Regions from separate parts of the Streptomyces sp. NPDC052043 genome, predicted to be linked through region 2. Evidence: riboswitches for the same ligand, from Rfam matches in the RefSeq annotation. Region 2 holds a riboswitch; each other region holds the start of a gene.
What was found. A riboswitch is a leader RNA that binds a small molecule or an ion and turns the genes downstream of it on or off. The one in region 2 is predicted to bind cyclic di-AMP.
Positions count from the first base shown of each region.

Region 1 (7,300 bases), on a different contig from region 2:
GAGCGCCTGCGCGCGCAGGGCGTGCCCTACGTCCTCGTGGACGGCTTCTCCCCCAAGGTGCAGGCGCCGTTCATCTCCCCCGACGACCGGGCCGCAATGACCCTGGCGGTCACCCACCTCGCCTCCCTGGGGCACACCCGCATCGGCCTGGCCCTCGGCCCGAAGCGCTTCGTCCCGGTCCAGCGCAAGATCGAGGGCTTCGTCCGCGCCGTGCGGGACCAGCTGGGCCTGGCCGCGGACGTCATCGAGTCGCAGCTGATCCAGCACTCCCTCTACACCCTGGAGGGCGGCCAGGCCGCGGCCACCGCGCTCATCGAACGCGACTGCACGGCGATCGTCTGCGCCAGCGACATGATGGCGCTCGGCGCGATACGAGCGGCCCGGCAGCGCGGCCTCGAGGTCCCCAGGGACGTCTCCGTGGTGGGCTTCGACGACTCCCCCCTGATCGCGTTCACCGACCCGCCCCTGACGACGATCCGCAAGCCGGTGCCGGCGATGGGCCAGGCGGCGGTGCGCACGCTGCTCGAGGAGATCGGCGGGACGCCCGCGCCGCACAGCGAGTTCGTGTTCATGCCGGAACTGGTGGTGCGCGGTTCGACCGCCTCGGCCCCCGGGGACCGCCGTCGTCCTTGAGACGGAGGACATGCGACGGGAACCCGACCGGGGGATGACCGGCGGGCGAACGGTTTTCTGGCAGACTCTGTGCCTATGGGTGACTCGACCGTGACACGCCGGGATGGCCGGGAAGGCCGGGAAGAGACCGTTCCCCACCTCGCCACGGACGAGCAGGCCCCCACCGTCCTGGAGCGGCTGCGCACTCCCCGTCGCCCGCGGCTCTGGTTCGAGATCCTGCTGATCGGGGTGAGTTACTGGACGTACTCGCTGATCCGCAACGCGGTCCCGGAGCAGAAGGCCAAGGCGCTGCGCAACGCGGACTGGGTCTGGAGCGCCGAGCACCGGCTCGGCATCGCCGTCGAACACTCGGTCAACCATGCCGTCGACTCGGTGACTTGGCTGATCATCGGCATGAACTACTACTACGCGACACTGCACTTCGTGGTCACCATCGGCGTCCTGGTGTGGCTCTACCGCACGCACCCCGGCCGCTACGCGGCGGCCCGGCTCACCCTCTTCGTGACGACGGGCGTGGCCCTGCTCGGCTACTACCTGTACCCGCTGGCGCCCCCGCGCCTGATGACCGGCGGCCACTTCGTCGACACGGTCCAGGTCCACCACACCTGGGGTTCCATGGCCTCCGGCGACCTGAAGAACATGTCCAACCAGTACGCCGCGATGCCGTCCATGCACATCGGCTGGTCCCTGTGGTGCGGGCTGACCCTCTTCGCCCTGTGCACGGTCCCGTGGCTGCGCCTCCTCGGCTTGCTCTACCCCGTGGCCACCCTGGTCGTCATCGTCGCCACCGCCAACCACTTCTGGCTCGACGCGGTCGGCGGCGTCCTGTGCCTCTCCTTCGGCTTCACGGTGGCCCGCCTCTGGTACGGGGCGCTGCCGCACGCCCTGCCGCGGCGGACGCCTGCCCTGCGGCCGGCGCAGGCGTAGGCGGAGGCCCAGGCACCGGCGGGGACCTGCCTCAGCCCCCCCCCCACCTCTCACGCGCCGTAGAACAGCTCCTCCATGACCGCCCGGGCCCGGCGGGTCGTTCGCCGGTACGCGTCAAGCATGTCGCCCGCGTGCCCCGGCCCGTACCCCAGGTACCGGCCCACCGCGGCCAGCTCCCGCGGCTCGGTGGGGAACGTGTCCCCCGCCCGCCCCCGGACCAGCATCACCGCGTTGCGCACCCGTGTGGCCAGCACCCACGCCTCGTCGAGGGTCGAGGCGTCCTCCGGGGACACCAGTCCCGCCTCCCGGGCCGCCGCCAGCGCCTCACGCGTGCGCGTGGTCCGCAGCGACGCCACTTTGGCCGCGTGCCGCATCTGGAGCAGCTGCACCGTCCACTCCACGTCGGACAGCCCGCCCGGTCCCAGTTTGGTGTGCAGCTTGGGATCGGCGCCGCGCGGCAGCCGCTCGGACTCCATCCGGGCCTTCAGCCGCCGGATCTCCCGCACCGCCTCCTCGCGCAGCCCGCCGCGCGGATACCGCAGCGGGTCGACCAGCTCGACGAACCGCCGCCCCAGCTCCTCGTCCCCTGCCACCGGTTCGGCCCGCAGCAGCGCCTGCGACTCCCACACCAGCGACCACCGCCGGTAGTACGCCTCGTACGACCTGAGCGTCCGCACCAGCGGGCCGGACTTCCCCTCGGGACGCAGGTCCGCGTCGACCAGCAGCGGCGGATCCGCGCTCGGGACCTGGAGCAGCCGCCGCAGCTCGGCGACCACCCGGGACGCGGCCTCGGCGGCCTCCCGCTCGTCAGCGCCCTCCCACGGCTCGTGCACGAACAGCACGTCCGCGTCCGAGCCGTAGCCCAGCTCGTGCCCGCCGAACCGTCCCATGCCGATGATCGCGAACCGGGTCGGCAGGGTGTCCCCCCACTCCTTGCGCACGACCGCCCGCAGGGTGCCGGCCAGCGTCGCCGCCGTCAGGTCGGACACCGCGCCGCCCACCCGGTCCACGAGCGCGCCCTGGTCCGCCTCGGCGGGCTGGGCCTCGGTGCCGTAGGTGCCGACGATGTCGGCGGCGGCGGTACGGAACAGCTCCCGCCGCCGTACACCGCGCGCCGCCGTGACGCCCTGCTCGGCGGTCTCGGCACGGCGGACGGCGGCGAGGACCTCCTGCTCCAGCTGGGCGCGCCCGCGCGGTTCGAGGCCGCCCGCGTCACCGTTCCCCAGCAGGGCCACGGCCTCCGGTGCCCGCATCAGCAGGTCGGGGGCGAGCCGCCCGGCCGACAGCACCCGGGCGAGGTTCTCGGCGGCGGCCCCCTCGTCGCGCAGCAGCCGCAGATACCAGGGGGTCTTGCCGAGCGCGTCCGACACCTTGCGGAAGTTCAGCAGCCCGGCGTCCGGATCGGCGGAGTCCGCGAACCACCCCAGCAGCACGGGCAGCAGGGTCCGCTGGATGGCCGCCTTCCTGGTGACGCCGGAGGCCAGCGCCTCCAGGTGCCGCAGGGCCGCGGCCGGATCGGCGTACCCGAGCGCGACCAGCCGCTCCCGCGCGGCCTCCGGCCGCAACCTGGCCTCTCCGGGAGCGAGTTGAGCGACGGCGTCGAGCAGCGGCCGGTAGAACAGCTTCTCGTGCAGCCGGCGCACGACACTGGTGTGCCGTTTCCACTCGCGGGTGAGCTCGGTGATCGGGTCGCTGCGCAGGCCGAGCGACCGTCCGAGCCGGCGCAGATCGGCCTCGTCCTCGGGGACGAGGTGGGTGCGCCGCAGCCGGAACAGCTGGATGCGGTGCTCCAGGGAGCGCAGGAACCGGTAGGCGTCGTCGAGTTGCACGGCGTCCACGCGGCCGACGTACCCGCCGGCGGCCAGCGCCTGCAACGCGTCCAGGGTGGAGCCGCTGCGCAGCGAGCGGTCGGTGCGCCCGTGCACCAACTGAAGCAGCTGCACGGCGAATTCGACGTCGCGCAGGCCGCCGGGACCGAGCTTCAGCTCACGCTCGACCTCGGCCACGGGGATGGTCTCGACGACGCGGCGGCGCATCTTCTGCACGTCGGCGACGAAGTTCTCGCGCTCGGCGGCCTGCCAGACCAGCGGGTCGAGTGCGGCGATGTACTGGCCGCCCAGCTCCAGGTCGCCGGCCACCGGGCGGGCCTTGAGCAGCGCTTGGAACTCCCAGGTCTTGGCCCACCGCTGGTAGTAGGCGACGTGGCTGCTGAGGGTGCGCACCAGCGGCCCGTTGCGGCCCTCGGGCCGCAGGTTGGCGTCGACCGGCCAGATCGAGCCCTCCACGGTCGTCTCGGAGCAGATCCGCATCATGTGCGAGGCGAGCGCGGTCGCGGCGCGCAGGGCCTTGACCTCGTCGGCGCCGTCCGCGGCCTCGCCGACGAAGATCACGTCGACGTCGGAGACGTAGTTGAGTTCGTGGCCGCCGCACTTGCCCATCGCGATCACCGCGAGCCGGCACAGCGCGTCGTCCTCGGGCGCGGCGGCCCGCGCGAGCCGGAGCGCGGCGCGCAGGGTGGCGGTGGCGAGGTCGGCGAGTTCGGCGGCGGTCTCGGCGACATCGGTGGTGCCGCACACGTCGCGGGCGGCGATGGACAGCAGGCAGCGCCGGTAGGCGACGCGCAGCGCGACCGGGTCGCCGGCCTCGGCGAGCCCCTGCTCGAACTCCTCCACGCCCGGGTGCAGGTCGCGCGGCTCGTAGGTGACCAGCGCCCGCCAGTCGCCGGCGTGCCGGGCGAGATGGTCGCCGAGCGCGGCGGAGGCGCCGAGCACGCCGAGCAGCCGGTCGCGCAGCGGCTTGGCCGCTATCAGCGTGTCGAGCAGCTCGCGGCGGGCCTTGGACTCCGGCTGCGCCTCCAGCAGCCGGACCAGACCGCCCAGCGCGAGGTCCGGGTCGGCGGTGGCGCCCAGCGCCTCCAGCAGCACCGGGTCGTCCCGGAGCGGGGCGAGGTCCGGGCCCTCCAGCAGCCGCTCGGCGTCCGAGGCATGGATGAAGCCGTGCCGCAGCAGCCGCGTGAAGGTACTGCTCCTGCGTCCCGGCGCCGTCATCCCGGCCTCCCGTCGGATCAAGCCCGTCCTGGCCAGAGCCTATCCGCACTCCCGGCCCGGGGCCCTGACGGCGGACCCGCCTTCCGCGCCGGCCGAGACCGGACGGCAACCGACAGGTGCTTCTCCAGGCCGACGCCGGTGGCCACCGGAGTGCAGCCACCCGCACACGTACCGTGAAAGTCACGAAAACGTAGCGGACATATCACGCACCAACCTTCACAGCAGTCACACGCGTTGGCTAGCGTGCCCGGCGGGCACCCCGTACCCCCGCCGGCGAACAACGCCGGGACGGGTGGCCTGCGCCGAGTCCGGTGCGCTTCACGGCAGCCGGAGCCGGGGACCCAACTCATCCCTGGGGTGAATCGGTCCCGTACACGCGCCCCCCACAGCGTGCACGGGACGGTAGGGCAGCCCTTCCGACCACCCGCCCGAACCCGACAGCTAACCCGGTAGGCGGTCCGTGGAAGGAGTCGCCACCCTTGGCGTCGCACCGCAAAGCCCGGCCCACGGCGACCCGCATCGCCGGACTGCGCACGTCCCCGGCCCTCGGTCTGACGACCGCGGCCCTCACCTCCGTGGCCCTGCTGTCCCAGACGGCGAACGCCGCGCCCGCGCAGCCCGGCAAACCCAGCCTCGAAGAGGTGCAGAAGAGGGTCGACGACCTCTTCCACCAGGCCGAAGTGGCCACCGAGAAGTACAACGCGTCGAAGGAGAGAACCGCCACGCAGCGCCAGCGCGTGAACGGCCTCCTCGACGACGTGGCGAAGCGTGCCGAGAAGCTGAACGAGGCGCGGAACGAGCTCGGCTCGTTCGCCGCCGCCCAGTACCGCACGGGCGGAATCTCCGGCACCGCGACGCTGCTGCTCGCGAAGGACCCCCAGCAGTACTTCGCCCAGGACCATCTGATGAGCCAGCTCACCGAGCGGCAGAAGAAGGCCGTGGACGACTACCAGACCGCGCAGCTCGCGACGGCGAAGAAGCGCACCGAGGCGGCGAAGATCCTGGAGTCGCTGACCACCTCGCAGAACGAGCTGAGGACCAGCAAGCAGGACGTCCAGCAGAAGCTCGCCGAGGCACGCCGGCTGCTGTCGACGCTGACCGCCGAGGAGAAGGCGCGGCTGGCGGCGATCGAGAAGAAGAAGCAGGAGGTCGCCCGGCAGAAGGCCGCGGAGCTGGCCCGCCGGCAGGCGGCGGAGGAGGCGGCGGCGGCGAAGAAGCGCCAACAGGAGCAGGCGGCGAAGAGCTCCGACGCGCAGACGAGCAGCGGGACGGGCGCGGACACGAGCGCCGGATCGAGCACGAGCACGGGCACGGGCACGAGCGCCGGCTCGAGCACCGGCTATGCCGCCAAGGCCGCCAAGGTCATCGACTTCGCGAGGGCCCAGATGGGCAAGCCGTACGTGTGGGGCGCCTCCGGCCCCGACTCGTACGACTGCTCCGGGCTCACGCAGGCCGCCTGGAAGTCCGCCGGGATCTCGCTGCCGCGCACCACCTGGGACCAGGTGGGGGTCGGCACGACCGTCCCCGTCTCCGAAGCCCAGCCCGGCGACCTGGTCTTCTTCTACGACGACATCAGCCACGTCGGGATCTACATCGGCGACGGCATGATGATCCACGCCCCGCACTCGGGCGCGAACGTCCGCGAGGAGTCGATCTACTACATGCCGATCCACAGCGTCGTCCGCCCCGCGTGACGCGCGTGCCGGACGCCTGGGCCGGCACCGGACAGGGAAGGGCCCGCGCCGAAAGGCGCGGGCCCTTCCCTGTCGGCATGCGGCGGGTGGGGCCGCGGCGCACGCTGGTTCTTGTACCTGCCGGAGGCGGGAGGCCGTGCGGGCGGACAGTGGAGGTGCGTCGTCCATGTGCCGTTGGCTTGCCTATGCGGGGACACCCGTCCTGCTCGATGACGTCCTGTACCAGCCGGACCACTCGCTGATCGACCAGAGCCTGCACTCGCGGATGGGCGTGGAGACGACCAACGGCGACGGGTTCGGCATCGGCTGGTACACGCCGGAGGCCGACAGCCCGGCGGTCGTGCGGGACACCGGCCCGGCATGGAACAACCGCAACCTGCGGGAGATAGCGCAGCACGTCCGGTCACCGCTGTTCTTCGCCCACATCCGGGCCTCGACCGGCACGGCGGTGCAGCAGACCAACTGCCATCCCTTCCGCCACGGCCGGTGGATGTGGATGCACAACGGCGCGATCAACGAGTTCAACAGGCTCAGGAGGGAACTCTGCCTGGCCGTCGACCCGGGGCTCTTCTCCCGCATCGAGGGATCGACGGACTCCGAGGTGATGTTCTTCCTGGCCCTCACCTTCGGCCTCGACGACGATCCGCCGGGCGCGGTGGCACGCATGGCGGGGTTCGTCGAGCGGACGGGCCGCGAGCAGGGCGTGCGGCACCCGCTCCAGATGACGGTCGCGGTCTCCGACGGCGACCGGACCTGGGCCTTCCGCTACTCCAGCGAAGGTGCCTCGCGGAGCCTCTTCTACAGCACCCGCTTCGACGCCCTGCGGGTGCTCCACCCCGACGTCAGGTTCCCGCGGGGGCTGTCGGAGGAGTCCCGCCTGATCGTGTCGGAGCCCCTCAGCAGCCTCGCCGGCGCCTGGAACGAGGTTCCGGAGGGCAGCTACGGCGCCGTTCGCCCGGATTCGGACATCCTGCGCCCCTTCGAACCCCAGCCCGCGTA
Region 1 covers NZ_JBIUBT010000001.1:444,474-451,773, reverse strand. Annotated here, with positions in the region: gene ACIHCX_RS02020 (LacI family DNA-binding transcriptional regulator) at 1-633, shown strand, start outside; gene ACIHCX_RS02015 (phosphatase PAP2 family protein) at 709-1,560, shown strand; gene ACIHCX_RS02010 (bifunctional [glutamine synthetase] adenylyltransferase/[glutamine synthetase]-adenylyl-L-tyrosine phosphorylase) at 1,611-4,607, opposite strand; cyclic di-AMP (ydaO/yuaA leader) riboswitch at 4,898-5,079, shown strand; gene ACIHCX_RS02005 (NlpC/P60 family protein) at 5,087-6,301, shown strand; gene ACIHCX_RS02000 (class II glutamine amidotransferase) at 6,468-7,300, shown strand, end outside.
Region 1: another riboswitch for cyclic di-AMP. It lies ahead of ACIHCX_RS02005 (NlpC/P60 family protein); the one in region 2 lies ahead of ACIHCX_RS05240 (M23 family metallopeptidase).

Region 2 (7,300 bases):
AGAACCAGCGCGACGTCGTCAAGAACGAGCGCCGCCAGCGCTACGACAACGTCCCCTACGGCACCGCCTTCGAGCGGCTGACCGCCCTCGCCTACCCGGAGGGCCACCCGTACCACCACACGCCGATCGGGTCCATGGCGGACCTGGACGCGGCCACCCTGGAGGACGCGCGCGCGTTCTTCCGCACGTACTACGCGCCGAACAACGCCGTCCTGTCGGTCGTCGGCGACATCGACCCGGAGCAGACGCTCGCCTGGGTCGAGAAGTACTTCGGCTCCATCGCGTCCCACGACGGCAAGCCCGAGCCCCGCGACGGCTCCCTGCCCGAGGTCATCGGCGGGCAGCTGCGCGAGGTCGTCGAGGAGGAGGTCCCGGCCCGCGCCCTGATGGCCGCCTACCGGCTGCCGCACGACGGCACGCGCGCGTCCGACGCGGCCGACCTGGCGCTCACCATCCTCGGTGGCGGCGAGTCCTCCCGGCTCTACAACCGGCTGGTGCGCCGCGACCGTACGGCCGTCGCGGCCGGCTTCGGACTGCTGCGGCTGGCCGGCGCGCCCTCCCTGGGCTGGCTGGACGTGAAGACCTCCGGCGACGTCGAGGTCCCCGTCATCGAGTCGGCCATCGACGAGGAGCTCGCCCGGTTCGCCGAACAGGGCCCGACGGCCGAGGAGATGGAGCGCGCCCAGGCCCAGCTGGAGCGCGAGTGGCTGGACCGCCTCGGTACGGTCGCCGGCCGCGCCGACGAACTGTGCCGCTACGCCGTCCTGTTCGGCGACCCGCAGCTCGCCCTGACCGCCGTCAAGCGCGTCCTGGAGGTGACGCCCGAGGAGGTTCAGGAGGTCGCCAAGTCCCGTCTGCGCCCCGACAACCGCGCGGTGCTCGTCTACGAGCCGACCACCGCCGACGCGCAGGACGACGCCCAGGACGCGGACGCCGCGGCCACCGACGAGACCGAGGAGGCGGCGAAGTGACCGAGCTCGCCACGATGGAGTTCCACCCCCAGCCCCGGGCCGGCGCGGCCAAGCCGTGGGCGTTCCCCGCACCCGAGCGCGGGACGCTGGACAACGGCCTGACGGTGCTGCGCTGTCACCGCCCCGGCCAGCAGGTCGTCGCCGTCGAGGTGCTCCTTGACGCACCCCTGGACGCGGAGCCGGCCAGTCTGGACGGCGTCGCCACGATCATGGCGCGGGCCTTCTCCGAGGGCACCGACCAGCACTCCGCCGAGGAGTTCGCCGCCGAGCTGGAGCGCGCCGGTGCCACCCTCGACGCGCACGCCGACCACCCCGGCGTACGGCTGAGCCTGGAAGTCCCGGCCTCCCGCCTGGCCAAGGGTCTCGGCCTGCTGTCCGACGCCCTCAGGGCGCCGGCGTTCGCCGACTCCGAGGTCGAGCGGCTGGTGCGCAACCGGCTCGACGAGATCCCGCACGAGCTGGCCAACCCGGCCCGCCGCGCCGCCAAGGAGCTGTCCAAGGAGCTCTTCCCGGCCGACGCGCGCATGTCGCGTCCGCGCCAGGGCACCGAGGAGACGGTCGGCGCCATCGACGCGGCGGCCGTGCGCGCCTTCTACGACCGGCACGTGCGCCCGGCCACGGCCACCGCCGTGGTCGTCGGCGACCTCACCGGCGTCGACCTCGACGAGCTGCTGAGCCGGACCCTGGGCGCCTGGACCGCCTTGCCCGCCAAGCCGCGGCCCGTGCCGCCGGTGACCGCCGACGACACCGGCCGTGTGGTCATCGTGGACCGGCCCGGCGCCGTCCAGACGCAGTTGCTCATCGGGCGGATCGGTCCCGACCGGCACGACCGCGTGTGGCCCGCCCAGGTGCTCGGCACCTACTGCCTCGGCGGCACCCTCACCTCCCGCCTGGACCGCGTCCTGCGCGAGGAGAAGGGATACACCTACGGGGTGCGGGCGTTCGGTCAGGTGCTGCGGTCGGCCCCCGACGGGTCGGGCGCCGCGATGCTTGCCATCAGCGGCTCGGTCGACACCCCGAACACCGGCCCGGCCCTGGACGACCTGTTCACGGTGTTGCGCAAGCTCGCCGCGGAGGGCCTCACCGACGCCGAGCGGGACGTCGCTGTGCAGAACCTCGTCGGTGTGGCGCCGCTGAAGTACGAGACGGCGGCCGCCGTGGCCGGCACGCTGGCCGACCAGGTCGAGCAGCACCTGCCCGACGACTACCAGGCGACGCTCTACCAGCAGCTCGCCGCGACCGGCACGGTGGAGGCCACCGCGGCCGTCGTCAACGCGTTCCCGGTGGACCGTCTGGTGACGGTCCTCGTCGGTGACGCGGCGCAGATCAAGGAGCCCGTCGAGGCCCTGGGCGTCGGCCGGGTCGTCGTCGTCGCGGCCGAGTAGAGGCCCGCCTCGCCGCCGCCGAGCGCGGCGAGGGGCACACGCGCGCACAGGGCCCTGGTGACCGAAGCGTCACCAGGGCCCTGTGTTGTCCTGGTGTTGTCCGAATTGAGGGGGAGATCGCCTGTCTGCCCTGTGGTGTGCGCTACAAAACATCTGATCCGTTTGGGGATTGAAAGCGGCCCCGTCTAGCGTCGGTCCGGCTGTTCGTCGGGCAGTGCGCCGCGTCCGCGGCACCGGACAGTCATCGCCGAGTCCCCGTACGGCGCGAGCCAGGGGAGCCGGGGACCCACCGTCCCTGGGGTGAATCGGCCGTCAGCGCGACGCGCGGCGCCGTAGGAGACCTTCCTGCTCCGAACCCGTCAGCTAACCCGGTAGGCGACAGGGAAGGAAAGGACCCACGTCTCCATGGCGTTCACCCGTGCCGCCGGGAAGCACCGACGGCCGAGCCGGATGCACCGCACCACCGCCCGCGCGGCGGGCGTCGCGGCCCTGGCCACCACCGGTGTCATCGGCACCCTCGCCGCCCCGGCCCTCGCCGCGGACGTTCCCGCCCTCGAGGACACCGGCCTCACCCCGGTCGTCACCCTGGGCGACAGCGTCGCCGAGAAGATCGAGGCCCAGGCCGTCGCCCAGCACCGGGCCGCCGCGCGCAAGCAGGCCGAGGCGGTCGCGCGCAAGAAGGCCGCGGAGGGGGCGGCGAAGGAGCGCGAGGCCAAGGCCCGCGCCGCCCGCGAGGCCGAGCGCAAGCGCCTCAACGCCTTCGTGACGCCGATCCTCGACTCCTACATATCGACCGGCTACCGGGTCGGTGGCTCCCTCTGGTCCTCCGGCACCCACACCGGTGTCGACTTCCACGCCGCGAGCGGCACCCCCGTGCACGCGGTCGGCCTCGGCACCGTCGTCGACGCCGGCTGGGGCGGGGCGTACGGCAACCAGGTCGTGATCAGGATGGCCGACGGCATGTACACCCAGTACGGGCACCTGTCGTCCATCGCGGTCTCCGTGGGCCAGCGGGTCGTCCCCGGCCAGCGGATCGGCCTGTCCGGCGCGACCGGCAACGTCACCGGACCGCACCTGCACTTCGAGGCCCGTACGACCCCGGACTACGGCTCCGACGTCGACCCCGTGGCCTACCTCCGCAAGCACGGCGTCCACGTCTGATTCCCTGCGCCGACGCGGCGAAGCCGTGCCGCCCGGACGGGGCGGCACGGCTTCGGTGCTTCACCGGTCCTGCCGGTCAGACCGTCTCGGGAAGCTCCTCGAGCCCCTCGGCGACCAGCTTGGCCAGCCGGTCCAGCGCGGCGTCCGCGCCGTCGGCGTCGGAGGCCAGGACGATCTCCTCGCCGCCCTCGGCGCCGAGGCCGAGCACGGCCAGCATGGAGGCCGCGTTGACGGGCGTGCCGTCGGCCTTGGCGATCGTCACGGGGATGCCTGCGGCCGTGGCGGCCCGGACGAAGATGGAGGCGGGGCGGGCGTGGAGACCCTCGGCCCAGCCGACGTTGACGCGGCGCTCAGCCATGTGTTGCTGCCCTTCAGGTGATCAGGGTTGTCTAGACCAGTTTTCCATATGTGGAACAGGTCCGGAGCGGCGCGTGCGCCGCTCCGGGTGGCATCGGACCGCGGCCTCGGTCCGATGGGTGTCCTCCACAGACTGCCTCGCGCCGCTGTCGGACGCGAGCCGTACGCTGGGGCGCATGCAGACCTCGCCGGACCGGCACGCGTACCCCGCCCACTGGGAGGCCGACGTGGTGCTGCGCGACGGCGGCACCGCGAGGATCCGCCCCATCACCGCCGACGACGCCGACCATCTGGTCAGCTTCTACGAACAGGTGTCGGACGAGTCCAAGTATTACCGCTTCTTCGCGCCCTACCCGCGTCTGTCCGCGAAGGACGTCCACCGCTTCACGCACCACGACTTCGTGGATCGGGTGGGACTCGCGGCCACGGTCGGCGGCGAGTTCATCGCCACCGTACGCTACGACCGCGTCGGCGTGGACGGCATGCCCGCCTCGGCGCCCTCCGACGAGGCCGAGGTCGCCTTCCTGGTGCAGGACGCCCACCAGGGACGCGGGGTCGCCTCCGCGCTCCTGGAGCACATCGCGGCCGTCGCCCGCGAGCGTGGCATCCGCCGCTTCACCGCCGAGGTGCTTCCGGCCAACACCAAGATGATCAAGGTGTTCACGGACGCCGGGTACACCCAGAAGCGCAGCTTCGAGGACGGCGTCGTACGCCTGGAGTTCGACATCGAGCCGACCGACCGCTCGCTGGCCGTGCAGCGCGCACGGGAGCAGCGGGCCGAGGGCCGGTCGGTACGGCGGCTCCTGGCGCCCGGCTCGGTCGCCGTCATCGGCGTGGGCCGCGCGCGCGGCGGCGTGGGCCGCGGCATCCTCGACAACATCCGCGACGCCGGGTTCACGGGCCGGCTGCACGCCGTGAACCGGGCCTTCGGCGAGGACCGCGAGGAGATCGACGGGGTGCCCGCCCACCGCTCGGTGCGGGACATCGACGGGCCCGTGGACCTCGCCGTCGTCGCCGTGCCGGCCGAGCACGTCCCGGACGCCGTCGCCGAGTGCGGCGAGCACGGCGTGCAGGGCCTCGTCGTGATCTCCGCGGGCTACGCGGAGAGCGGCCCCGAGGGACGTGAGCGGCAGCGCGCGCTCGTGCGACAGGCGCGGACGTACGGCATGCGGATCATCGGGCCCAACACCTTCGGGATCATCAACACCTCGCCGGACGTCCGGCTGAACGCCTCCCTCGCCCCCGAGCTGCCGCGGCCCGGCCGCATCGGTCTGTTCGCCCAGTCCGGGGCCATCGGCATCGCGCTGCTGTCCCGGCTGCACCGGCGCGGCGGCGGGGTCACCGGGGTCACGGGCGTGTCGACCTTCGTGTCCGCCGGCAACAGGGCGGACGTCTCCGGCAACGACGTCATGCAGTTCTGGTACGACGACCCCGACACTGACGTCGCCCTGATGTACCTGGAGTCCATCGGCAACCCGCGCAAGTTCACCCGCCTGGCCCGGCGCACGGCGGCGGTGAAGCCGCTGGTCGTGGTGCAGAGCGCGGGCTCCGCCCCGCAGGGGCACGCGGTACGGGCGACGCGGCTGCCGCACGCGACGGTGTCCGCGCTGCTGCGGCAGGCCGGTGTGATCCGGGTCGATACCATCACCGAACTGGTCGACACCGGCCTGCTGCTCGCCCGGCAGCCGCTGCCGCCGGGGCCGCGCGTGGCGATCCTCGGCAACTCCGAGTCGCTGGGCGTGCTGACCTACGACCGCTGTCTCGCGGAGGGGCTGCGCCCCCAGCCGCCGCGGGACCTGACGACGGGGGCCTCGGCGGAGGACTTCCGGATCGCGTTGTCCCGGGCGCTCGCCGACGAGACCACCGACGCGGTGGTCGTCACGCTGATACCGGCGCTGGGGGAGGGGGCCGCCGAGAACGCCGCCCTGGCCGAGGCGCTGCGCTCGGCCGCGCAGGAGGTGCCAGGCAAGCCGGTCCTGGTCGTGCACGTCGAGTTCGGCGGGCTGGCGGAGGCCCTGTCCGCCGCCACCAGCACCGCCCCGCCGCCCGGCCCGGGACCCCAGCCGGGAGCGACCCCCCTGCTCCCACCGCCGACGACCCCCCGGCCCACCCCGTCTTCCCCGTCCTCCCCGGCCGGCCCGGGCCACCGGGCGAGCGCGGCTTCCCCTGCGGGCCCTGAGCCCGGCGCGGGACCGCGGGCGGGCGCGGGCCTCGGGCCGGAGCCGACCCACCAGGTGGACGCGGCCTCCCTGGCCGACCCGAACCCGGAGACCGGCACGGGCCCGAAGGCAGGCACAGGACCGCAGCGAGGTCCGGAGCACACCGGTGTTCCTGGTCATGCTGCTGGTCCGGAACGCACCGGTGTTCGTGGTCATGCCTCCGGTCCGGAGCACACCGGTGTTCCTGGTCGTGCTGCTGGTCCGGAGCACACCGGCGTTGCTGGTCATGCCCCCGGTCCGGAGCACGCCCGCGTTCCTGGCCACGCCCCCGGTTCCGGCCATGTCCGCGGCCAGGGCCGCGTCTCCGGTCACGGCCAGGCCTTCGGCGCGGGATCGCAGCCGGGTCCCGGCCCCCGGCGACCGGCCCCCGCCGTGTCCGAAAGGGCCGCGGCCACGGGCGCGGGACCCGCGTCCGTGGTGCCGTCCGGTGCGGCGCCCGAGCCGGTTCGCACCGGGACGCGTCTGGTCACCGCCTATCCCGCCGCCGAGCGCGCGGTGCGGGCCCTCGCCGAGGCGGTCCGGTACGGCCAGTGGCGCAGGGAGGCCGCGAACCCGGGCAAGGTGCCGGAGTACGAGGACATCGACGAGAAGGGCGCCGCCACGTTCATCGGCGGACTGCTCGAGCGCGGGCAGGGCCTCACGCTCGGCACGGAGGAGACCTGCGAGCTGCTCGGCCGGTACGGCATCCACGTGCGCCGGGCCCTGCCCGCCCCCACCCCCGACGCCGCCGCGGAAGCCGCCCGCGCCCTCGGCTACCCCGTCGCCCTGAAGGCCACCGCCCCGCACCTGCGGCACCGCGCCGACCTCGGCGGCGTACGCCTCGACCTCACAGACGAGGAGCAACTTCGCCGCTCCTACGCGGAGTTGACCGACCTCTTCGGCAAGCCCCAGGAGCTGCGGCCGGTGGTGCAGGCGATGGCACCCCGAGGGGTCGACACCGTCGTGCGCGCGGTCATCGACCCCGCGGCCGGCGCGGTGCTCTCCTTCGGGCTCGCCGGGGTCGCCTCCCAGCTGCTCGGCGACATGGCGCACCGGCTGATCCCGGTCACCGACCGCGAGGCCACCTCCCTGATCCGCTCCATCCGCACGGCCCCCCTGCTCTTCGGCTGGCGCGGCTCGGCCCCGGTCGACACGCCCGCGTTGCAGGAGCTGCTGCTGCGCGTGTCACGGCTGGTCCACGACCACCCGGAGGTCGTCGCCGTCACCC
Region 2 covers NZ_JBIUBT010000002.1:103,413-110,712, forward strand. Annotated here, with positions in the region: gene ACIHCX_RS05230 (M16 family metallopeptidase) at 1-971, shown strand, start outside; gene ACIHCX_RS05235 (M16 family metallopeptidase) at 968-2,356, shown strand; cyclic di-AMP (ydaO/yuaA leader) riboswitch at 2,592-2,749, shown strand; gene ACIHCX_RS05240 (M23 family metallopeptidase) at 2,762-3,517, shown strand; gene ACIHCX_RS05245 (HPr family phosphocarrier protein) at 3,594-3,875, opposite strand; gene ACIHCX_RS05250 (GNAT family N-acetyltransferase) at 4,051-7,300, shown strand, end outside.

Region 3 (7,300 bases), on a different contig from region 2:
GGGGACACGTGGGGGGACCCGTGGCCAGGAATGCCGTCAGTGTGCCTTTCCGGGCCGACCGTGAGGTCCCCGGCCTGATCGTGAAGTTCGGCGACTACCCGCTGCACCACGGCGGGGTGGGCGCGATCCGCAGCCTCGGCCGCCTGGGCGTGCCCATGTACGCGATCACCGAGGACGCCTACACGCCGGCGGCCTCCTCCCGTTATCTCAAACGCGCGTTCGTCTGGCCGACCAGGGGCACCGAGGGCGCGGACCGTCTGGTGGAGGGCCTGCTGCGGATCGGCCGCCGCATCGGCCGGCCCACCGTCCTGGTGCCCACCGACGAGGAGGCCGCGGTCCTGATCGCCGAGCACCAGGACGCGCTCCGGGGCCCCTTCCTCTTCCCGCCCGTCGCCCCCTGCCTGCCGCGCCGTCTGGCCAGCAAGCAGGGCCTGCACGAACTGTGCGTGGAACACGGCATCCCGAGCCCCGCGGCCGCCTTCCCGCAGTCGTACGACGACATCGTGGCGTTCGCCGAGAAGACCCGCTTCCCGGTGGTGGCCAAGAACCGCGAGGCGTTCGTGCGGCGCAGCAGCCCCGCGGTGAACGGCACCACGAGGATCAACACCCGCGAAGGCCTGCTGGCCCTGGCCCGCGACTGGGGCGAGCGGCCCGGCGTGATCCTCCAGGAGTACCTGCCGCGGGAGGAGGCCGAGGACTGGATCGTGCACGCCTACTTCGACCGGAACTCCAGCCCGCTGGCGATGTTCACCGGTGTCAAGGTCCGCTCCTGGCCGCCGCACGCGGGTATGACGGCGAACGCGTACGTCGTCGACAACCCGGAACTCGCCGACCTCGCCGCACGGTTCATCAAGCAGATCGGCTTCACCGGCATCGTCGACCTCGACCTGCGTTTCGACCGGCGCGACGGGCAGTACAAGCTCCTCGACTTCAATCCGCGGATGGGCGCGCAGTTCCGGCTCTTCGAGAGCGGGGCGGGCGTGGACGTCGTACGGGCCATGCACCTCGACCTGACCGGCCGCCCCGTTCCGGAGGGCGGGCAGCGCGCCGGCCACCGGTACGTCGTGGAGAACATCGACCTGCCCGCCCTCCTCGCCTACCGTCGCAGCGGCTACACGACGCCGCACGCGCCGGCGAGGGCGAGCGGCACGGAGCTGGCCTGGTTCGCGGGGGACGACCCGTTGCCGTTCGTCACGATGCTCGCGCGCTTCGTGCGGCCGGGCGCCCGGCACCTCTATCAGCTGTGGCGGACCAACCGCCGCGGCGGCACGACGGCCGGCCGGCCGGCCCGCGGCGACGCACGGCCGAGCGCCACCTCGCCGGTCACGCTCAAGCGCCCTCATCAGTAAGGGAGTTGGAGGGGACGGAGCCGGGAAAACGGTGACCACCGCGGTGGTCCGGCTCCGGTCGAGTCGGCGGGCCGGGGCATCCGTATTCTCTGATCATGGCCGCCCTCGCATTCGACCTCATCGCCACCGACCTGGACGGAACGCTGCTGCGCGGCGACGACACCGTCTCCGAGCGGTCCCTCACCGCGCTCGCGAGGGCGGCGGCCGCCGGTGCCCGGCACCTCGTGGTGACCGGACGGCCGGCGCCGAGGGTGCGGGAACTGCTCGGCGTCCTCGGCACCACGGGACTCGCGGTGTGCGGTCAGGGCGCACAGCTCTACGACGCCGGCAGCGACCGCCTGCTGTGGTCGGTCACCCTGGACCGGGAACAGGCCGAGACCGCGCTCGGCAAGATCGAGGCGGAGGTGGGGGAGGTGTACGCCGCGGTCGACCAGGACGGGGCCGAGGGGCTCACGCTCATCGAGCCGGGGTATCTCATGCCGCACCCGGCGCTGCCCGCCGTACGGGTCGAACGGCGCGACGACCTGTGGCGCGCGCCCATCAGCAAGGTGCTGCTGCGCCACCCGGTGCTGTCCGACGACGAGCTGGCGGCGGCGGCCCGCGGTGCGGTGGGCTCCCTCGCCACCGTCACCATGTCGGGACCCGGGACCGTCGAACTCCAACCCTGCGGCATCACCAAGGCGACCGGACTGGCGCTGGCCGCCGAACACCTGGGACTGGGCCGCGAGAGCGCCCTCGCCTTCGGCGACATGCCCAACGACATCCCGATGTTCCGGTGGGCCGCCCGGGGGGTCGCCATGGCCAACGCCCACCCCGAGCTCAAGGCGGTGGCCGACGAGGTCACGACGTCGAACGAGGACGACGGCATCGCCGTCGTCCTCGAACGATTGCTTGGCTAGCCGGTGTGTGGGCCGGCAGCGGACCTGTCAGTAGGCGCTGTAGACGTTGTCCATCGTGCCGTACCGCTTGGCCGCGTAGTTGCAGGCGGCCGTGATGTTGGCGACCGGGTCGTAGATGTCCCACGACGTGCCGTTCACGTGGTAGGCCCTGAAGGTCGGGTCGATGACCTGGAGCAGGCCCTTGGACGGGATGCCCTTGGCCGCGTTGGAGTCCCAGAGGTTGATGGCCCGCGGGTTGCCGGAGGACTCGCGGATGATGTTGCGGTAGATGCCGTTGTAGGAGCCCGGGATGCCCTTCTCGGCCATGACCTGGAGGGAGGCCCGGATCCAGCCGTCGAGGTTGTTCGGGTAGCCGAGGTTCGAGGCCGTCTTGAGGGTGGTCGCGTTGGACGAGACCGGGGTCGCGGCGGACGCGGTCGTCGCGCCGAGCAGCGGCACGGCGAGGACTGCTGCGCCGGTGCCGGTGACGGCGAGGGCGCGAACGAGGCGGGCGGTACGGGTGGAGCGGCGCTGGCCGTTTGCAGGCATGGGGGTGTTCCTCTCCGTCGCCTGCGAGGTGAGCTGTCGGGTTCGGGCGGGGAGGTGCCCGGCCGCGCCCCGAAGGGCGCGGCTTCACCCCGAGCCGTTCCGGCGCGGCGTACGACGTAGGACGTACGAGCCCGGCCCGGCGACTTACCTGGGTCCCCCGCTCCTGCCATGGTTCGTTCGGTCGTTGGGGTTACGGGCGGCGGCAGGATTCGGCGTTCCGCCCGATGGCCGGGAACGTATGCGAGACCAGATGTCCCGAACAAGTGCCGGAATCACACATCGCCCTATTTGACCTTGGTCCGGCGTGTATGTGGTGCTTGATCCTTTGTGGCTGCCAGGGTTCAACTCGGCTGTGCGTAAAGGGAATGTGAAGGAGTGCGAGGGGTGGCGTGAACGGAGGGCGGCGTGACCCAACTCACGGGGTGGGCGCCTGACGGGCAATTACCACTAAAGAGAATTGAAACCCTAATAGGGGCAAATCGGACCGCATGGGTGAGCGCGGAGGGAGCCGTGGGGCGGGTGCGTGACGGTGGTCACGTCGGGTGATGTGGCCTGACCCGTATAGGTGGGCGATATCGGTGATCGAAACGTGACCGGATACGCTGACTTGAGTGAGGGCAGCGACCTATCGACAAACCGTGTAATCCCAGCAGACACCAGCAGACAGGAGACCCCTCGTGACCGTCGTCGGGCCATTCGGGCTGACCGTGCGGGACCAGGCTCTCGAAGCCGATGTCCAGGCCGGATTGGCGGCTGTCGAGGAAGGGCTGCTCGAAGCCACCAAGAGTGAGGTCCCGTTCATCACGGGGGCCGCCCAGCACCTCGTCAGGGCTGGTGGGAAGCGGTTCCGGCCGCTGCTCGTGATGCTCGCGTCCCAGTTCGGGGACCGGTACGCGCCGGGGATCGTGCCGTCGGCCGTGGTGGTGGAGCTGACCCACCTGGCGACCCTCTATCACGACGACGTGATGGACGAGGCCGCCGTGCGCCGCGGGGTGGCCAGCGCCAACACCCGCTGGGGCAACTCCGTCGCGGTCCTGACCGGCGACTTCCTGTTCGCCCGGGCCTCGCAGATCCTCGCCGATCTCGGCCCGGAGGCCGTGCGGGTGCAGGCCGTGGCGTTCGAGCGGCTGGTCACCGGGCAGATCCTGGAGACCGCCGGGCCGCAGGACGGCCGGGACCCGGTCGACCACTACCTGGACGTGCTGGGCGGCAAGACCGGATCGCTGGTGGCGGTGTCGTGCCGGTTCGGCGCGATGATGTCCGGCGCCGACGAGACGGTCGTGGACGTGCTGACGCAGTACGGCGAGCGGCTGGGCGTCGCCTTCCAGCTGGCGGACGACGTCCTGGACATCGCCTCCGACTCGCGTGAGTCGGGCAAGACGCCCGGCACCGATCTGCGCGAGGGCATCGCCACGCTGCCGGTGCTGCGGCTGCGCGAGCGCGCGGCCCGGCTGGGGCTGCCCGAGGACACCGCCCTGTGCGAGCTGCTGGACTCCGACCTGACCGACGACGCGCGGCACGCTCAGGCGCTGGCGGCGCTGCGGGTGCACCCGGCACTGGAGCAGGCCCGCCGGGACACCGTGCGCTACGCCGAGGAGGCGCGGGCCGCGCTGGCGCCGCTGCGGGAGTGCGACGCGAAGGCCGCGCTGCTCCAGCTCTGCGACGCGGTGGTGCACCGGGCCGGCTGACGCCTGTCCGGCTCCGCGACCTCACCGGACACCCCCGCCGGACACCCCCGCCGGACACCCCCGCCGGGCGGCCCCCGCCGGGCGGCCCCTTCGAGCGGCGCTCTCCACCCTGACCCCTACGGGGTGGGGGAGGCGTCGCCCTTCGCGTGTCATACCGCAGGCGTACACGGAGTTGGCTCCGCGGTCTGACGCTTTCACCCGGCCGATTTGGTCAGATGGACACCACGGACCACACACCACTCCTCACCGATCTGGGTGAGAATGGCGGCTGAGGGTGACATCCCCGTGCAGAAGGACAGCCGCCGCCGAAGACGGAGGTAGGGCACACATGGCACCGAACGGATCCGAAGCCGACGACCTGCGCGCGGGGCGCCGCAAGGCCGCGCGCTACGTCGTCCCGGTCACGGTGGTGGGGGTGGCGGCGGCGACCATCGGGCTCGTCCCGGCACTCGCCGCGTCCGGCGACCCCGACCTGCCGAAGATCAGCGCACAGCAACTCATAGAGAAAATCGCCCAGTCGGACGTCCAGCACCTGTCCGGCACCGTCAAGGTCAGCACGGACCTCGGCCTGCCGAACCTCGGCGGCCTGGAGAGCGGCCTGGCCTCCGGCGCGGCCAGGGGTGGTGACGGTTCGTCGGCTGACCCGGCGTCAAAGCTGCCCGAGCTGGCCTCCGGCACGCACACCCTGCGCGTCGCGTCCGACGGCGAGGACCGGCAGAAGGTCTCGCTGATCGAGAGCGCCGCCGAGTACAGCCTCATCCACAACGGCAAGGACGTCTGGGGCTACGACAGCAAGTCGAACGAGGTCTTCCACAGCACCGCGGGCGACAGCGCCGGCAAGCACCGGGGCGAGGCCCCCGCCACGCCCAAGAACTTCGCCGACGAGGCCCTGAAGTCGGTCGACGACACCACCTCGGTGAAGGTCGACGGCACCGCGCAGGTCGCCGGACGCGACGCCTACAGGCTGGTCATCGAGCCGAAGCACGCCTCCGGCACCACGGTCGGCGTGATCAGCATCGCGGTGGACGCCAAGACCGGGCTGCCGCTGAAGTTCACGCTCACCCCGGCGAGCGGCGGCGCCGCCGTGCTGGACGCGGGCTTCACCCGGATCAGCTTCGCCAAGCCGGCCGCCTCGACCTTCGACTTCACCCCGCCCAAGGGCGCGAAGATCACCGAGGGGAAGGACGCGGACAAGGCCGCCAGGAAGGACGCCGGAAAGGACAGCGGGCGGAAGACCGGCCCGGGCCGCCCGTTCCACGAGCCCGGTACGCAGGAGAAGGGCCTGGCCGAGAACGGTCCGAAGGTCCTCGGCAAGGGCTGGAACTCCATCGCCGTGTTCGACACCGGCACCAAGGGCGGCGTCCCGTCGTCCGCCGGCAAGGGCGACCTGAGCGGGTTCCTCGACTCGCTCGGCGACCAGGTCAGCGGCACGTTCGGCAAGGGCACGGTCTTCTCCACCCGCCTGGTCAACGCCCTGATCACGGACAACGGCAAGGTGTACGTCGGTGCCGTCACCAAGGACACGCTGGTGAAGGCGGCGAACGCCGGGAAGTAAGGACCGACGGGCACGAGGGATCGGGGGAGCCGATGGACGAAGAGGACGACGGCGTCATCCAGACGCGGGGGCTCACCAAGCGCTACCGCGGCGGACAGCTCGCCGTCGACGGCCTCGACCTGACCGTCCCGGCGGGCAGCGTCTTCGGCTTCCTCGGCCCGAACGGCTCGGGCAAGACCACCACCATCCGCATGCTGATGGGACTCATCGAGCCCACGTCCGGCACGGCGCGGGTACTGGGGCGCCCCATGCCCCGGTCCTCGCGCACCGTGCTCCCACACGTCGGCGCGCTCATCGAGGGCCCGGCCCTGTACGGCTTCCTCTCCGGCCGGGACAATCTGCTGCGCTACGACGCCGCCGACCCGACCGCCGACCCCCGCACCCGGCGCCGCCGGGTCGCGGCCGCCCTGGACCGGGTGGGCCTGACGGCCGCGGCGGGCAAGAAGGCCAAGGCCTACTCCCTGGGCATGAAACAGCGTCTGGGCCTGGCCGCCGCGCTGCTCCAGCCGCGCAGACTGCTCGTCCTGGACGAGCCGACCAACGGTCTCGACCCGCAGGGCATGCGGGAGATCCGCTCCCTGGTCCGGGAGTTGGCGTCCGACGGGACGACCGTGTTCCTCTCCTCCCATCTGCTGGACGAGATCGAGCAGGTGTGCAGCCATGCGGCGGTCATGGCGCAGGGGCGGCTGATCACCCAGGGCGCCGTGGCGGAGCTGGCCGCGGGAGCGCGCGGCCGGCTGGTGGTGACCACGCCCGACACGGGGGAGGCGGCCCGCGTGCTGAAGGAGCAGGGCGCCGGCGACGTCGTCGTGGGCGAGGGCCGGGTGACCGGCGACCCCCCGGAGCGCGACCTCGCCGACGTGAACGCCGCGCTGGTGACGGCGGGCGTGCGCGTCCGCGGCTTCGGGGTCGAACGGGCCTCGCTGGAGGACGCGTTCGTGGCACTCACGGGGGAGGGTTTCGATGTCGCGGGCTGAGGTCTCGCCGGGGCGGACCGCGGACGGGGCCGTCCGCGCCCCCGGTCCGCTGTGGACCTTCGGACTGCTGCGCAGCGAGCTGGTGACCACCTTCCGGCGCTGGCGCACTCTCGCGCTGCTGGGCGTGCTGGCCGGTGTGCCGGTCCTGGTCGGGGTGGCCGTCAGGATCGAGACGCGGGACGGTTCGTCGGTCGGCGGCGGGGGCGGCGAGGGACCGGCGTTCATCGCGCAGGTCACCAACAACGGACTGTTCCTGGTCTTCACCGCACTGGCCGCCACCCTGCCGTTCTTCCTGCCGATGGCC
Region 3 covers NZ_JBIUBT010000010.1:196,979-204,278, reverse strand. Annotated here, with positions in the region: gene ACIHCX_RS25115 (ATP-grasp domain-containing protein) at 42-1,349, shown strand; gene ACIHCX_RS25110 (HAD family hydrolase) at 1,445-2,248, shown strand; gene ACIHCX_RS25105 (transglycosylase SLT domain-containing protein) at 2,276-2,776, opposite strand; cyclic di-AMP (ydaO/yuaA leader) riboswitch at 2,782-2,969, opposite strand; gene ACIHCX_RS25100 (polyprenyl synthetase family protein) at 3,454-4,464, shown strand; gene ACIHCX_RS25095 (outer membrane lipoprotein carrier protein LolA) at 4,793-6,019, shown strand; gene ACIHCX_RS25090 (ABC transporter ATP-binding protein) at 6,052-6,996, shown strand; gene ACIHCX_RS25085 (ABC transporter permease) at 6,983-7,300, shown strand, end outside.
Region 3: another riboswitch for cyclic di-AMP. It lies ahead of ACIHCX_RS25105 (transglycosylase SLT domain-containing protein); the one in region 2 lies ahead of ACIHCX_RS05240 (M23 family metallopeptidase).

Region 4 (7,300 bases), on a different contig from region 2:
TGCCGCAGGGGCTGGCCGCGCTGTCCCTGGACGCGCTCGCCTCGGTGGCCTACGGGCCGGAGGCGATCGTGGTGGTGCTGGCGACGGCCGGCAGCCGGGGCCTCGGTTTCACCCTGCCGGTCACGCTGGCGATCGTGGTGCTGCTGGCGGCGCTGACGTTCTCCTACCGGCAGGTGATCGCCGCGTTCCCGAACGGGGGCGGCGCGTACGCGGTCGCGGGGCGCCATCTGGGCCGGCGGCTCAGCCTGGTCGCCGCCGCCTCGCTGATCATCGACTACGTGCTGAACGTGGCCGTGTCGGTCTCCGCCGGCGTGGCCGCGCTCACCTCCGCCTTCCCCGTCCTGTACGGCGACCGGGTGGTGTTGTGCGTGATCGTGCTGGGGCTGATCACGGCGGTCAACCTCTACGGGGTCGCCGAGTCCGCCAAGGTGATGTTCGCTCCCACCGTGGTGTTCATCGCGGCGATCGCCGCGGTCATCGTGGCCGGGCTGGTGCGCCGCACGCCGGCGGTCCCGCCCGTCCATCCGGCGGCCCCGACCGTCTCCGCGGTCGGAGTCCTGCTGCTGTTGCGGGCGTTCGCCTCCGGCTGCTCGGCACTCACCGGAGTGGAGGCCATCGCGAACGCCGTCCCCACCTTCCGCACCCCGAGGGTCCGGCGGGCGCAGCGCACCGAGGTCGCGCTCGGCGCGCTGCTCGGGGCCATGCTCATCGGGCTGTCGTTGCTCATCGGCAGGTTCCACGTCGCACCGAGCGGCACCAAGACCGTCCTGGCGCAGCTCACCGAGGCGTCCCTGGGCCACAACGCCGGGTTCTACGTCGTGCAGTTCGCCACCATGACGCTGCTCGCCCTCGCGGCCAACACCTCCTTCGGCGGCATGCCCGTCCTGACCTCCCTGCTGGCCCGCGACAACCATGTGCCGCACGTCTTCGGGCTGCGCGCCGACCGGCAGGTCTACCGCTACGGCGTCGTCGTGCTCGCCGCCGCCGCCCTGGTCCTGCTGGTCGTGGCCCAGGGCGACACCCAGAAGCTGGTGCCGGTCTTCGCCATCGGCGTGTTCATCGGCTTCACCCTCTCCCAGGCCGGCATGGTCCGGCACTGGCACCTGGACCACGGTCCCGGATGGTGGCGGAGGGCGGCCGTCAACGGCCTCGGGGCACTGCTGACGCTCGCGGCCCTGGTCATCGAACTGGTCGCGAAGTTCCACGAGGGCGGCTGGCTGGTCTTCGCCGCGGTCGCCGTCCTGGTGACCGTGTTCGAGTCGGTGCACCGCACGTACCGGCGTATCGGCGCGGCCCTGCACCTCGGCGAAGTCCCCGCACGGCCCGAGCCGCGCCACACGGTCGTCGTCGTTCCCGTCGGCGCCGTCAACCTGCTCACCAGCGAGGCCCTCAGCGTCGCGCTGTCCCTGGGCGACGACGTCCGGGCCGTCACCGTCGTGCACCCCGAGGACCGCGACGCCCCTTCCGCCGACGAGGTTCACGCCGCCTGGAACGCCTGGCAGCCCGGTGTCCCCCTCACCGTGCTGCACAGCCGCACCCGGTCCCTGACCCGGCCCGTCGTCGACCATCTGCGCGCGCTGTCCGCCCAGGAGCGGCAGGACCGGATGGTGGTCCTCATCCCGGAGATGCATCTGCCCAGGCCCTGGCAGCGGCTTCTGCAGAACCAGCGCGGCGTCGTCCTGGACCGCGCCGTGCGCCGCCACACCGACGCCGTCATCTGCCGGCTGCGGTTCCGCGTCCACCTCGAGCACTGACCATCGCCGAGACCACTGCCCCGCACCGACCGGTGCGCGGCCCGCCCGCGTCGTGTGCGCGGCTCCGCCACGGTGGTGCCCCGTCTCCGATCGGCGGTGTCGGTCAGACTGGAAGCGAGTCCGCCGTCGAGAGAGAGGGCGTCGATGCCCCACCCGTACGTCCTGCTGTCCGCCGCCGTCTCGCTCGACGGCTACCTGGACGACACCGGCCCCGAGCGCCTGCTGCTCTCCAGCCCCGCCGACTTCGACCGGGTCGACGAGGTACGGGCGTCGGCCGACGCGATCCTGATCGGCGCCGGCACCCTGCGGGCGGACAACCCGCGGCTGCTGGTGAACTCGCCCGAACGGCGGGCCGCCCGTCGCGCCGCCGGGAAGCCGGAGTACCCGCTGAAGGTCGCGGTCAGCGCCTCCGGCGAGCTGGACCCCCGGGCGCCCTTCTGGCACACCGGCGGCGAGAAGGTCCTCTACACGACCGACGAGGGCGCGCTGCGGCTGCGACGCGCGGGCCTGGCCGCCGACGTCGTGCCGCTGGGCGCCGAACTCGGCTGGCCCCGGCTGCTCGAGCACCTGCACGACGTACGCGGGGTGCGCCGGCTCATGGTCGAGGGCGGCGGGACGATCCACACACAGCTGCTCCAGCAGCGGCTCGCGGACGAGGTGCAGCTCGTGCTCGCCCCCCTGTTCGTGGGGGACCCCGGCGCGCCCCGGCTGTTCGGGCCCGGGGGCTACCAGGGCGGGCGGCTGCGGCTGGTGGAGACGCGGACCATCGAGGACGTCGTCCTCGTGCGCTACGAACCCACCGCCCCCGGCCCCGCCGGCCGCGCCGCCCCGGCCGACCGGCACTGGCTCCGGATCGCCTGCGAACTGGCGGCCCACTGCCCGCCGTCCAGGACGGCGTTCAGCGTGGGCGCCGTGGTGGTCGCCGCCGACGGGACCGAACTCGCCCGCGGGTACTCGCGGGAGGGGGGCGACCCGGTCGTGCACGCCGAGGAGGCGGCCCTGGCCAAGGTCGACCCGGCGGATCCGCGACTGCCGGAGGCCACGGTGTACAGCAGCCTGGAGCCGTGCGCCCGCCGCGCCTCCCGGCCGCGTCCGTGCGCCCGGCTGATTCTGGACGCCGGGGTGCGACGGGTGGTGACGGCGTGGCGGGAGCCGGACACGTTCGTCGAGGGTGCCGACGGGACCGGGGTGCTGGCGGCCGGGGGCGCGGACGTCGTCGTGGTGCCGGAGTTCGAGGAACGGGCCAGGGAACCGAACCGGCATCTGCTCGGCTGAGCGGGACCTCGTCGCACGGCCGGGAACCGGGTGACGGACGGCGTGGAAGTGAGCTGGGTGCGAGCAGCCCCGCGGATGGCATATACTGGTGACACAACGACGCGGGGTGGAGCAGCTCGGTAGCTCGCTGGGCTCATAACCCAGAGGTCGCAGGTTCAAATCCTGTCCCCGCTACTGAAACTCAGGGCCGGAATCTGATCAATGGATTCCGGCCCTGAGTGTTTGGCGGACGTGCGGGTTCTCCGGCACAGGCGCGGACTCTCCCGTATGTGGAGTCAACTCGTCCGGTTTTCGGTGCTCATGGACCATAAGGTCGGGCCGCGAGGTGGAGCGATCAAGCCGAACGGCTTGGAATACAGGCCCCGGGTCTATTAACGTTCGATAACGCAGCACGGTCGTCCCAGCCGTCACAAGAGGCGGCTCCGTGCGCGCACGCCGAATCCCGCAAGGGAACCGGGGAACCACTAACTTGGGGTGAATCGGGCGTAACTGCCGTGTTTCGCATGGCTTGTTTACGCGCGTAGGAGACCTTCCCGCTCCGAACCCGTCAGCTAACCCGGTAGGCGAGACGGAAGGAAAGGAGTACGCCTTCGTGGCGTCCAACCCGCCTGCTCCGGAAGCCCCGTTCACGCCGAGCCGGCAGTACGGAGAGACCTTCGGCTACGACAGCCGCCGCGCCGACGAGGGCCCCTGGGAGGAGTGGAACCCCACCGCGGATTCCGTCCGTCCCGTGCGCGGCCGGCACCGCGTCGCCAAGCAGCGCGGCGGCGGACTCGCCCGCAGCTCCACCGTTCTCGGCGTCGGTGTCATCGCCGCCGTCGGCGCGGGCGGCATGGCCAGCGCCAACAGCGCCAAGCCGCCGGTGTCCATCTCGCTGCCCGATCTGCCCTCCGTGGGCTCCCTGTTCGACCACTCCTCCGACGCCCCCGAGGGCTCGTCGACCGCGCTCAGCAGCGTCGGCGTGACCACCGCCGAGGCCGAGGGCGGGACCGCGGACGCCGGCGAGGTGCTGCGCAACCGGATCATGGCGCAGGCCGAGCAGCAGCAGGTCCAGATCGAGGCCAAGGCCCAGGCGGACGCCGAGGCCGCCGCCACCAAGGAGGCAGCCCAGGCCGCCTCGAAGGCGGCCGAGGAGGCCGAGGCCAAGGCCACCGCCGCGAAGCAGAAGGCGGAGGAGGAGGCCAAGCGGAAGGCCGAGGAAGCCAAGCGGAAGGCCGAGGAGGCGCGGCTGGCCGAGCTGGCCAAGCAGTACACGCTGCCCACCTCCTCGTACACGATCACCTCCACCTTCGGTCAGGCCGGCTCCATGTGGTCCTCCGGCTACCACACCGGCCTCGACTTCGCGGCGCCCACGGGCACCCTGCTCAAGGCGATCCACACCGGCACCATCACCGAGGCCGGCTGGGCCGGCGCCTACGGCTACCGCACGATCCTCACCCTCGACGACGGCACCGAGCTCTGGTACTGCCACCAGTCGTCGATCAACGTCAGCGTCGGCCAGCAGGTCAACACGGGCGACGTGATCGGCCGCGTGGGCGCCACCGGCAACGTCACCGGGCCCCACCTGCACCTGGAGGTCCACCCGGGCGGCGACGCCACCGGCATCGACCCCGGGGTGTGGCTGCGCGACAAGGGCCTCACCCCCTGACGCACACGCCCCACCCCGCGACGTACGCGGACCGGTCTCACCCCTGACGAGACCGTGAGGCCGGTTTGCGCAACTTTTGCGGCCGGACGCGGCCCGGTGAGGAATGGGCCGCTCCGGCGCGGTTGTTGATGTTGCACATGACTTCTCTACGCAAACTGGGTTCGTCCGATCTCGAGGTCTTCCCGCTCGCCCTCGGCGGCAACGTCTTCGGCTGGACCGCCGGCCAGGAGCAGTCCTTCGCCGTCCTCGACGCCTACACGGCCGCCGGAGGCAACTTCGTCGACACCGCCGACTCCTACTCCGCGTGGATCGAGGGCAACCACGGCGGCGAGTCCGAGACGATCATCGGCAGGTGGCTCAAGGAGCGCGGCAATCGCTCCGACGTCGTCATCGCCACCAAGGTCAGCCAGCACCCCGACTACCAGGGGCTGAGCGCCGCCAACATCAAGGCCGCGGCCGACGCCTCCCTCCGGCGCCTGGGTACGGACCACATCGACCTTTACTACACGCACTTCGACCGGCCGGACGTCCCCGTCGAGGAGATCATCGGCGCGCTCGACGAGCTGGTCAGGGCGGGCAAGGTGCGGCACATCGCCGCCTCCAACATCTCCGCCGAGCGCCTCCAGGAGTCCCTGGACCTCTCCGAGCGCGAGGGTCTGGCCCGGTACGTGGCGCTCCAGCCGCACTACAACCTGGTCTCGCGCGACACCTACGAAGGCGGGCTCCAGAACGTCGCCGAGCGGTCCGGCCTGGCCGCCGTCCCGTACTTCGCGCTCGCCTCCGGCTTCCTGACCGGCAAGTACCGGCCCGGTACGACGGTGGACAGCGCGCGGGCGCAGGGCGCGGCCAAGCACCTCGAGACCGAGCGGGGCCGCAACGTCCTCGCGGCCCTGGACGAGGTCGCACGGGCCCATGACGCCGAGGTCGCCACGGTGGCCCTGGCCTGGCTCGCCGCACAGCCGACGGTGGCCGCCCCGATCGCCTCGGCGCGGACGGTGGAACAGCTCCCGGCACTGCTCGGGGTCGCCGAGCTGCGGCTCACGGACGAGGAGCTCGGAAAGCTGACGCGGGCGTCGGCGTAGCTCCCCGTCCCCCGGGACGGAACAGCCGGCGCTACGGCTGTGTCCGGTACGGGTTGTACGCGGGGGACGGCGTCAGGTGCGCGGGGTACGGCGTCGCCGGTCCGTACGGCGGCCCGTACGACCCGTGCCCCAGCGGCCGCGGGTGCACCCCGTACACGCCGTACACCCCGTACCCGGGCCAGGGTGGCGCGGCCATGGGCGTGGTCATCCTGGCCGCGTGGTCCAGCGCGGGCTGCGCCACCTCCCGCCTGCGCCACAGCTCGCGCAGCAGCTCCCGCTCCCGTACGGCGAAGTCGGCCCCGGCCCGTCCCCGGCGCCCCCGGTGCCGGAGGCAGGCCAGCTGGGTCGCGTACACCTCGTACTGGGCGACCGTCCGCGCCGCCTGCCTGCCGAGGTGGCGCCGGGCGTGCTCGCGGGCCAGCCTGCGCGCCCGCATGGAGGCCAGGGCGAACGGTTCGGCCGGGGTGAGCCAGCCGGCGGCGGTGTACGCGGGCAGCTCCTCGCGCACGGTCCTCAGCTCGCGCTGCCGGGTCCAGACGACCAGCCAGGTCAGCAGGCCGAACGCGGGCACCATGATGGCGGCGTACACCGCGAGGAAGCCGTACTCGCCGAAGGTCGCCGAGCCGTTCCACAGGGCGTGCATGCCCATCGCGAGCAGCAGCCCGGCCGGCGGCGGCAGCAGGCGCCGCAGCCGACGGCCCCCGGACGTCGCGGCGATGCCGAAGCCGATGCCGGTGAGCACGGTGAACATCGGGTGCGCGAACGGCGACATGACGACGCGGACGAAGAAGGTCGCCGCGGTGACGGAGGCGATGCCCCGGTCACCGGTGAGCTGGTCGGCGCCGAAGGCGTTGCCGAGGTAGAGGATGTTCTCGGTGAACGCGAAGCCGGTCGCGGTCACCCCGGCGATGACGACCCCGTCGACGACGCCGGTGAAGTCGCGCCTGCGGAAGAGGAAGACCAGCAGGACGGCGGCGGCCTTCGCGGACTCCTCCACGACCGGCGCTATCACGGTCGCGCCCAGGGTGTCCGCGCCCGCGGGGTCGGCGGTCGCCGTGGCGATCCAGTGGGTGGCGAAACTGTTGGCGACGATCGCGATCAGGGCCGCCGCGCAGGCGCCCCAGGCGAAGGCGAACACCAGGTTCCGCCAGGGGGCGGGCTCGACCCGGTCCAGCCAGCGGAAGGCGGCCGTCAGCAGCGGTACGGGCAGTACCGCGAGACCGAGCCCGACGAGGAACCCCTCGGTGCCGGTCTGCCGGCGCACGAGGGCGAGGATGACGAGCCCGGAGAGGGCGAGCAGGGTGACGAGGGCGCCGTACCGGACCCATCGCCGCTGCCACCAGTGCGCGTGGCGGGAGGTGCCGCCGGGGGCACCGGGAGGTGTCGGGTACGGGGGGCAGGCGGCCACGGCATCGGCCCTCACGAGGTCACTGTGGATGCTGGTTTTCGTGTGGCACGCGACGGAAGAGCAGGTCGTTCACCACATGGCCCTTCTCCAGTCCCTGGCCCTCGAAACGGGTCAGCGGCCGGAAGTCGGGACG
Region 4 covers NZ_JBIUBT010000006.1:469,720-477,019, forward strand. Annotated here, with positions in the region: gene ACIHCX_RS19070 (APC family permease) at 1-1,754, shown strand, start outside; gene ACIHCX_RS19075 (dihydrofolate reductase family protein) at 1,899-3,029, shown strand; tRNA gene ACIHCX_RS19080 (tRNA-Met) at 3,130-3,203, shown strand; cyclic di-AMP (ydaO/yuaA leader) riboswitch at 3,453-3,610, shown strand; gene ACIHCX_RS19085 (M23 family metallopeptidase) at 3,622-4,677, shown strand; gene ACIHCX_RS19090 (aldo/keto reductase) at 4,815-5,759, shown strand; gene ACIHCX_RS19095 (PrsW family intramembrane metalloprotease) at 5,791-7,167, opposite strand; gene trmB (tRNA (guanosine(46)-N7)-methyltransferase TrmB) at 7,187-7,300, opposite strand, start outside.
Region 4: another riboswitch for cyclic di-AMP. It lies ahead of ACIHCX_RS19085 (M23 family metallopeptidase); the one in region 2 lies ahead of ACIHCX_RS05240 (M23 family metallopeptidase).